3 regions of the Bacillus sp. Hm123 genome follow, and region 1 is predicted to be linked to each of the others. Evidence: riboswitches for the same ligand, from Rfam matches in the RefSeq annotation. Region 1 holds a riboswitch; each other region holds the start of a gene.
The links. A riboswitch is a leader RNA that binds a small molecule or an ion and turns the genes downstream of it on or off. The one in region 1 is predicted to bind cyclic di-GMP.
Positions count from the first base shown of each region.

Region 2: another riboswitch for cyclic di-GMP. It lies ahead of ACSVDJ_RS02930 (ATP-grasp domain-containing protein); the one in region 1 lies ahead of ACSVDJ_RS05565 (amidase).
Region 3: another riboswitch for cyclic di-GMP. It lies ahead of ACSVDJ_RS08085 (sensor domain-containing diguanylate cyclase); the one in region 1 lies ahead of ACSVDJ_RS05565 (amidase).

Region 1 is NZ_CM200277.1:1,057,060-1,060,336, reverse strand. It holds gene ACSVDJ_RS05580 (small, acid-soluble spore protein L) at 36-170, opposite strand; gene ACSVDJ_RS05575 (YtzC family protein) at 285-548, shown strand; gene ACSVDJ_RS05570 (YjcZ family sporulation protein) at 733-828, shown strand; gene ACSVDJ_RS05565 (amidase) at 993-1,895, opposite strand; cyclic di-GMP riboswitch class I at 1,942-2,028, opposite strand; gene ACSVDJ_RS05560 (transcriptional regulator AbrB family protein) at 2,103-2,381, opposite strand; gene ACSVDJ_RS05555 (3-hydroxyacyl-CoA dehydrogenase) at 2,556-3,277, opposite strand, start outside.
Region 2 is NZ_CM200277.1:524,823-528,099, reverse strand. It holds gene ACSVDJ_RS02935 (methyl-accepting chemotaxis protein) at 1-219, opposite strand, end outside; gene ACSVDJ_RS02930 (ATP-grasp domain-containing protein) at 245-1,417, opposite strand; cyclic di-GMP riboswitch class I at 1,473-1,558, opposite strand; gene ACSVDJ_RS02925 (2-thiouracil desulfurase family protein) at 1,831-2,277, opposite strand; gene ACSVDJ_RS02920 (DUF2252 domain-containing protein) at 2,274-3,277, opposite strand, start outside.
Region 3 is NZ_CM200277.1:1,575,556-1,578,832, reverse strand. It holds gene ACSVDJ_RS08090 (DUF3900 domain-containing protein) at 1-796, shown strand, start outside; gene ACSVDJ_RS08085 (sensor domain-containing diguanylate cyclase) at 948-1,916, opposite strand; cyclic di-GMP riboswitch class I at 2,036-2,120, opposite strand; partial or broken gene ACSVDJ_RS08080 (anti sigma factor C-terminal domain-containing protein) at 2,348-2,692, opposite strand; gene ACSVDJ_RS08075 (ATP-dependent helicase) at 2,810-3,277, opposite strand, start outside.

The DNA of each region.
Region 1 (3,277 bases):
TAGAGGGTGTCTCAGCATGACACCCTCTCTTCCTGTTATCTTTTCGTATTACTATGTTTAGCGATATTTTCTAAGCGAGATTTCGGGCTTGTGTCTCCTTTGCCTCCACCAGAGTATCCTTGAGGAGTTACACCGCTTACTGGGTTGCCCCGGTTTTTACTTTTACCCATGAGAAACACCTCCTGCTTATACTATTTGCAAAAAATCCATTGATAATCCAAACGAAAAGCGGAAAAGCTATAGAGGATGAATTTCATCAATTTCCGAGTGAGGAGATGATTCATGTGGCAACAAGACAAGCGGTAGAACATTTTATCGAGCAATGCAAAGGCGCTCTTGAATTTGCCGAACAGCAATATAAAGAGGCTTCCACTCAAGAACATGACAATGATGTCGAGTATAGCCAAGCACAGCTTACGCTCGAACAGACCCTTAACAACCTTGATAAGTTAAGTCATAGTGCCAATTCTCAGCAAAAAGAACAGCTAAGACGAATGAAGTTACAAATTCAACAGAAGCAAAATGAAATGATTTTGCTTGATCATTAAATCAATCACTTCCCTCTTTATTGTAGAGGGGAGGATTTTTTATTTTCCTCTAACTTGCATCTGACTACATACTTTTCCACCAAATAAAACCCCCATTCTCTCAATAGACAAGCTGTAAAAGTCTAAACATTTTTGCCCGTGTTTCATACTATGTATTATTCCCCCTCAATAAGGAGGTGAAGACATGGGTCAAGGTTACGGATACGGCGGCGGCGGCTTTGCTTTAATCGTCGTTTTGTTCATTTTGTTAATTATCATTGGTGCTTCTTTCGTATACTAAGCAGATCATCCCTTTTTACAAATTCTTCATTTTTTCTTCGTCGTTCACAATGGCTTTCTCAATAAGTGCTAAGCTTCTTCGACTAGGGAAGTTTAGCCTTGTTTTGCGGAAAGTAAACAGCATACAAAAAAACACGGCTTGATTGGCCGCGTTTTTTTGTAAATTTATTGTTTTAACTTCATCCAGCTTTGTAGGTAATGAATCGAAAATCCATCAAAGCTGGATAGCTTTTCATAGGAATTCTGTACGAGTTGTAATTGCTCCCACATCGCTGCTTGTCCTTCTTCATAGAAAGTGATAAATTCTCCCTCTCCTGAAGCTAGTGTTTCTACACCGATAGATACTTTCTTGTTCATCGCTGCTGCATAGTTGATTTCATTTTGAGCCAACTTAATGATCCCGTTTGAACCTAACGCTTGATCACGGTAAGCCATAATTGTCACAGAATCTGTATGAGCGATCACCCAATCAGATAGCTTCCCTTTTCCAAATTGATTATTATAAAATCGTTTATCAAACCAAAACGGAATACCTGCAGCGAGCGGTAAACCTAACTGTTGAGCTGATTGATTGGCTTTCATCAGTAATGATTGATAAGATTGAACTGTTTGTTGATATCGCTTTTTCCAGCCTGTATATAAATAAGGTTCCACATCTAAATGAATTCCTGAAAATTGTTCTTCAGATGCGGCCTGGAGCTGATAGTCCTGTACCCAAGCAAAAAATTTTTCTTGAGAGGCAAGTCCTTTACTAGATACCCATGATGATGAACCATCGAGTGCATGTACCTTTATATCATTTGCACTTGCTTGTTTAATGAATATTTTGTAAGCACTTACAGAAATGTCCTTATTGATTTGCAAATAGACATCTGTTACTTGGTTTTGTTGCATAAAGTCTAATAACTGATCTTTATTAGATACAATCTCTTTCGTATGCCATAGCCATGTTGCTTTTCGTATCGGTTGTTCGTTTGCCACCACATTTTGCTTGAACATAGCTAAACCCGCGCTTTCTAACAGTAATACAGCGATACATACGAATACAAGCTTTCTTAATACCATCATGCTGAACATCTCCTCATCGAAGTTGCCATCTCACTTCAAAAAGGAGAATGGCGGCCCGGCGGCCATACAGCGAAAGCTGCTTAGGTCCGTAGCTTTGCGTCCTTGATTTTCATCAAGTTTGCCTTTTTACACCCTTTATATCGGCATATATAAGAGATTGTTTATCGATATAGCGAAAATCCATGAGGTAAATGTTTCATCCTGCTATCAATTGTCACCAATTTGTTGTAATTCTTTCTTTAACAGTTCTACCCCATTTGGGCTTAAATGGATTTTCCCATCAAATAGACTGATATTTTCAGCTGTCACTTCACCTGTAATGATACAAGCCTGTTCTGCCTTATACTTTCTTAAAATGATTTTATCCTCATCCACAAAAATTTCCATAGCATCCTTTATATCGATCGACAAATTTTTCCGCAATTCTTTCGGAACAACAATTCTACCCAACTGATCTACTTTCCGTACAATCCCAGTCGACTTCATTTTCGTCCCCCCCCTTTTACATTCATTAAGAAAATTATATCATATTTTCTACTACAAATGTAAATAAAAAGAAATTAATATAAAAGAAAATTTACTAATTGTAAACTTATTTTCAAAAGAAAAGAAGCTGACGATAATGATGGATGTCAGCTCCTTCATAAAACTCTGCTATTTTTATTTCGGCTGCATACGAATCGCTCCATCTAGGCGAATCACCTCTCCGTTTAACATCGAATTTTCCACGATCGCCTGCACTAATTGAGCATATTCTTGTGGCCTACCAAGTCGTGATGGAAATGGCGTCATCGCCCCAAGTGCTACCCGCGCTGCTTCTGGTAACGTGTTAAACATCGGTGTTTCAAATAACCCTGGTGCAATTGCCATCACTCGAATGCCATCCTTTGCTAACTCTCTAGCGATTGGTAATGTCATCGCGACGACACCACCTTTCGAGGCACTATAAGCCGCTTGACCAATTTGACCTTCAAACGCCGCCACGGATGCGGTGGAAATGATGACTCCTCGCTCTCCTTTTTCATTTGCATCATTTGTGACCATGCGCGCTGCAGCTAAACGAATAACATTAAATGTACCGACAAGATTCACTTGAATCACTTGATTGTAGGCACTTAAACTAGCCGCCTTCCCTTTCGACAGCACTTTCTTCGGCGTACCAATTCCAGCGCAATTAACGACTACATTAATTGTGCCAAACGCTTTAATCCCTTGATCTAGAGCATGTGTAACCTCTGTCTCATTCGTTACATCTGTTTTGACGAAAATAACATGTTCATGTCCAAGCTGTTCCACAAGAGCGGCCCCATTCGCTTCATTCATATCCAAAATAACAGCCTTTCCACCATGCTCCACGACATGTTTGACCGTCGCTTCCCCCA
Region 2 (3,277 bases), 530 kb from region 1:
ATCTGTTTTCGCTTCGTTCACCATTTCTGCATCAAAGAGACCATTAAATTGGTGCATTTTCGTCGTTAACCCTTCTTCAAATGCAGGAACAAGATGCTTCTCAATAATGTACTCAGACGTTATAAACAGTACTGAACTGAAGATAACGCTTAATAAAATAATCGGAATTAATATACCCGACATTATTTTTCCATTGATCGTTTTTGGGAATTTAAACATTATAACATTCCTTTCTCCTCAGCAACTAAACTAATTGATGTTCTTTCATTGTAAGAAAATCATTTAAATCTAACTGAAGAATCCGTTTGTTCTCTTCAAAGTCAGGTGCCTTATGGAAAACTACTGCAAACGTAGAATATTCATTAAATGCCATCGGACGATATTCTAAAATTTCCTCAAAGTTCCCCTTAAATGCTGCATGGTCGACCGCTGCAATTGCTTTGCAATCGATGGAAGCATCCACTTCAGCACAGCAAAAGCTATAAATAGAATCGTCCATCTCATTCATAATGCTTTCCCAATCAGGCACTAGTTGTTTGAAATAATGTTCATATACGTTAACACCATAAGCATAAACACCAAGCTCTGTCGTCCCAATGCCAGCAAACCGTAGTGGATTGGCTTCGATCGGTACAATGACTCCTTGACTGTTCATACGTATTTCAATATGTATAGGCGCAGATCGCAACTCAAAGATTGGACCAATATTTTCAAGAAATGTCTCTACTTTTCGTAGCGCCTCTTTCAACACTTGCTTACTTGTGAAATAAATTCGATCGCTCATATCCTTCTCGTGACTGAACATCCGTTTAAAAAGGTTGAGAACAACAGGCTTGCCTTCTTCCGTATAGTAGGCATCAATCGCATACTCATCCCCTTCAATCAGTTCCTCAATAATCAGCGTTTGACTATCGATCACTTCCTTAGGATAGGTACTGCCAGCCATCGACATATCCGTCTTCAGTTTGTTGATTGTATCAATAAAATCTTCCTTTTGGTCAATGCGATACACACCGATGCTAGAATAACCCACAACTGGCTTAATAATGATCGGAAATGGAAGTGTATTGATATCGAGTGTATCTAATTCAGCAAAAGAAAGTTCACGGAAGAAAAATTCAGGAAAATGGGATGTGAGTGTCCTTCTAAATTCAGCTTTGTTTTTTAACGTCGCAGCAAGAGACGTCAGCGGATGATCAGATAAGTATTCATTCAACAAGAATAAACCATTTTCTGAATTAAAGAGAATCGGAGTTTCTGAGCTTGAGAATTCCTGTAAAAATAGCTCCTTTTTCGTTAAAGACAGTTCGGCTTCGTTTGGAATCTCGACGTCATTTACTTTAATGACGGGGATTTGAAGCTCCTTAATAGAAGATGAAAGTAAGTGCGAAACATATGGCTTGTCTAAAATAATCATAAATTGCCCTCCTCAAATATTTTCATTGATGTAAAACCAGTAAACTAGCATGCTATTTGGCGGCCCGGCTATCATAGCTTTCCCCACTTTAGACCCGTAGCTTTGCGTCCCTATCTTTCAATAGGTTTGCCCTTATGAGGGAGATAGTCATAGTGCAATATTCCTCAGTTTAATGAGAATCATCTTCATTATTATACTTCTTAAGAATCATTAATTCCATACTATTTACTAATTCGGCAACGATTGATAATTATTTTATTTTTCCGACTTTTAATACAATAACTTTTCGACAAATTTCATAGTTACCTTAGGAAAGCTCCTTTAAAAATAATAGAAAAGAATAAGTTAGATCTGGAGCACTGATACACTCAATAAAAGCAGCGTCCTCCTAAACAGAAGGGCGCTGCTGTTTATCATATTGTATTCATTTCAGAAACCACATGAAAGCCATGTTGTTTCAATAAGGCAGCTGTTACGCCCTCACCTGCGATCTTCTTTCCAGCAAATTCACCATTGTAAATCATGTGACTGCCACATGAAGGGCTGTTTTCCTTTAACACGACGACAGTGGCACCGACTTCTTGTGCTTTTTCCAGCATTCGATAAGCACCGTTAATAAATTCCTCGGTAACATCTGTTCCTGATTGAGTCACGACTTTCGCTTGACCAGTGAGAACATCCTCGCCATCTCCTCCGATGATTTCAGCAGGCTCTCTCGGAATAGACAGTCCTCCCATTACTTCTGGACAAGCCATCACCGCTTTGCCTTCTTCAAGCAGCTTTTTTAGTGGCTGATGTAAACAATGTGCCCCATCGTATCTGACCGCTTCTCCTGCTAAACAAGAACTAACTAAAATCATCGCGAACCCTCCAGATGTTCCATAAAGTATTCATAATCTCTCTCGACTTGATTCGCATAAGAGAATGCCCAATGCGAAATATAATGAACAAACTCATCCGCATCTTCACCAATGGCTGTTAAAATTTCCTCTTCGCTATGGTACGACAAGATGCCTTCATTAATATCAGCATCCGCGCGCGCATGAACTTTTGCCGTAATCGCTCCCATTTGCTCCACTGTCTCCATCATATCCTCTAAGCTTTTGATCGCTTCAAGCTTTAATTTCTTTTTATAAGGAGAGCGCTCGCGCACATAAAAATCACGCCCATCAATCGTTGCGTAGCCTAAATGTGGATCAGCTTGATGGTGCATTGCTCGCTGCGTCATAATCACACGCTTCCCTTGATGAGGGAAAGCTTCCCAAAATGTTTCGTTATAAGGCATGAAATAAGCTGGAATCGGCAGACGCACTTCTTTCATTTCTAACACCAAGTCATCTAAATCTCCTTGCTGTTGTCCACCTTCTACTAATATATAAAAGCGATCTAATCCAATCGATGCTGTCCCTGACCCATGCTTAAACGCAACATCTTTAATTTCATATTTCGTTTCATCTTCCAATTTCTCAACCGTCTCCAAATATTGAGACCAAACTTGCTCAATGACTGCTTGCTCTTCGTCACTTAATGGCTGAATTTCATCCGACTCAGCAAATTGGCGCTCCTCTTGAAAATAAGTCGTCACTTTACTTAATAAATGCGCCTCACTTCTTTTTTCTAACTTTTTCAATAGCTTACGAATCGCCCCATCGGCTTTTTTCTTCGTCACGAAAAAGGATTCCGGTAAATCCTTGCGATCTCGGAAGCGAACCATTTGTTTATGATACGCCTGCAAATAGGCCTCGATCACATCAATTTGCTCATCGACCCCATATCCTAACTCGCGACAAACGAGGGCGATGCTAACGGACATGCGTAATACATCATATAAATAAGAGCCTAAATAGCCTTCATCGAAAT
Region 3 (3,277 bases), 520 kb from region 1:
CAAAGCACGTGCTGCCTACTCGGTACTAGAATTCCAAGAAGCAAGCGAGCAATTCGCTACACTCTATACACAAACAAGCGCCGTTAGAGGCGGCGTATTCATCGTCGCTAAAGCGCAGATTAAAAAATACTTTGATGACGCCTTCGTCTTCCTATTAAAATGCGACTTCGAGCCAAAAGTAGCGACCATTACGGACGCTTCTTCGCTCATCCAACATGTCGAACTAGCGATCACAACGAAAAACATGAAGTCGATCCAATACCCATACATGCCCGAAGAAGGCATCGTTGAAGAAGGCGAACTAAAAATTCACCAAGCCTCCCACGCTCGCTATTTCGAGGACTTCTTAAAATACGTCGGCTACGAACAATCGATGCCGGAAATCGTCAAGACCCAAGTCATTGATATGGTACGAGAATACACAATTGAAGAACTAGAAGAAGAAAGCCCAGAATTTCAACAATTTGAAGAAGCGATGGAAGTATGGGCAGACAGTCCGAAGCGAGAACTGCAAGAACGCTTTACGACCGATGAAGTTGTCGAAGCCTCCGCTCGCATGGTTGAGCATACGCCTGAACTAGAGCTGAAGATGAAGCTCGATCATATGAGCGTTAACGCTATGCTTTCTGACTTCGGTGAGTCGGTCCACTTAGCTAAACTAGGCGACCGTTATGTTTTATTAATGGAAGCGGACTCGATTGTGTTTGAAAAAGGCTTTTCGCCGATTGAGTTTCATAAGCCGGATGAACTGCATGAGGTGATTGAGAAGATTGAACGGAAGAATGGGAGAGAGTAAGTACAAGTATATAATTATCTTGATTAATGTGCTCTCCTACTACCTCTAATGATCAACATCAAACGAAAATTCGACACGGACAAACAGTCCATGTCGAATTTTTTAACATACTTTAAGATGATGATACTGGTATGACCCAAACTTTCTGTCGTCATCGACTCACTTGCATTAAATGTTGGCCCTTCTTCTCTCTTTTATTTTGATACATCTTTTTATCAGCTTCAGCAAATAGACTTTCCATTCTTCCTATGGAATGCTTATTAAAAGCATATCCCATTGACATATTGATCTTTAAGTCCTCACTGTTTCTATTATACTCGCTAATTTCTTCAGAAAGTTTTTCACACAAGGATTCTACGTATGTTTTACCTGTATTTATGATAATGATAACAAATTCATCTCCACCAATCCTTGAAACAATCGCATTTCCTGAAAAATATTGATTTAATAGTTTAGCAAATTCTTGAAGTAAAATATCACCTTTTTTATGACCATAATGATCATTCAAATATTTCAAATCGTCCAAATCACATAAGAGCATACCGACAGATGCATCTATATGTCTATTATACTTCTCCATACTCTGTTCAAAAAATTCTCGATTATAAATATTAGTCAAAGCATCATGAGTAATTCTATATTCCAGACTTTGTTGTAATTTTATTTTGTCGTCGATATTCCTCATAATTCCCTGAACTGCTATTAATTCACCATTTTCATAAATAGGCGTCGTATACTCTTCAAACCATTTATAATTCCCTTGCCTATCTTTAAGTCGTTGAATGATTGGTTTACTGTAATCAATGTTACTGCTTACTTTGTTAAGCATAATTTCATAATCATCTGGATGAATCATTTCAAAAGGTGTTTGTGAACTATTGTTGAGCGCCTCTAACGTTCCTTCTCCTAAAAAATATTCAACCGAAGGACTTGTATACCTATGTTTGAACTCTGGCTTTACTTCGTAGTAATAAATAACATCCTTTGAATTTTCCACTAATTGAAATATCCGATTTTTATTTTCAAATTCTGCTTTCCGACTCCTCTTTTTGGATATTAAGTATATTCTGAAAACTATAATTCCTAAAATGAAACCTAGCAAAAAGTGAATAAACCCCATTAGCAATTCCCCTTTTATTATGAGCGACCTCATCTACTTTTATAAAGATACCATTTTAACTTTGTCCCCATAAAAAATAGGCTATTTTATACCAATTAGCCTACTGTTGATCAAGATAAATCGGCAACTGGCTGACATAATCTCACGACTTTAGCCCCTATAGTTTTGCGCCTTCACCTTTCGATGAGTTTGCCTTTACCATTTTTATTTTTCGAACATTTTAAATATAAAAATTTATTGTATTCTATTTAAAATTATACATATCTAATGAAACCATGTCAATATACCTAGGAATAATAACATAATAAATGATACCTTACGTATTAAATACATTCTAAAACAAAATGCGCTGGCGAGAAAAGCTTCTATCTTCTCTACCAACGCATGCTATTGAATATAACGTCACTATTTTTTGGACGGCCCCTTGCTTATTATTTCTCCGGTTTAATATAAGGGACGATTGGTGCAGTAGCTCCTACAGAAGCACCTCGAATAAAATCTTGATTTTCTAAAGCTTTGAAATTTTAGGTTTGGCCAGTCAGCATGACTCCTAAAATTTTCACTTCATCAAACTGTTTATTTTTATTTAATTTGAAAAACTCCTGGATTGCTTGGTGATTACCATTTGCATCATATTGTTTAAGTGCATCAATGAAGCTATCGTACGCTTCTTTTGGCGAATCAGACGGATCAAATCCATAAATCGGCATGCCAGAAGATCCCTTACTTTCGTCTACAATTGGGGATGCCATATACAACCATACAATGTTTAAATGAAAAAAATTAACGATTCGCTTCCCGAGGTGAATCCCTTTATTATTGCTACACATAATAAAAAGCACCAAAATCAAAACCGCTCTAAAGCTTCTTCACTTTGAGCGGTTTTGATTGATTTATTTAACTTTCTCTAATAAGCCCATCTCTAAACAAGTAGCCACAGCCAGCTTTTTAACCCCTTCTCGAAACTGAATTTCAATCATCTCTTCGGTAAGTTGAACAATTTCCCCATTCCCAAACACTCGATGCTTCACCAATTTTCCTACTGCTAAGTCACTTCTGCTTCGGATTGCATTCGGGTTTTGCACGAGCGCTTTCTCATGAGATTTTTCCTCTTTCGGACTGATTATTTTTTTAACGTCCGTGACGAAACGAGATTCGATTGTCCTTTTCCCATCACGCACTCTATAATGAATCAGCTCTAAATGGCGTTTTGCTCGTGTCATTCCGACGTAAAACAGGCGAGTGGCCTCTTCCATTTTCTCTTCTGCCCCTCTTTTGTCGTCATCAGAGGATGGAATCACGCCTTCCACTACATCAATCATATACACATGTTCAAATTCTAGCCCCTTCGCACTGTGAAA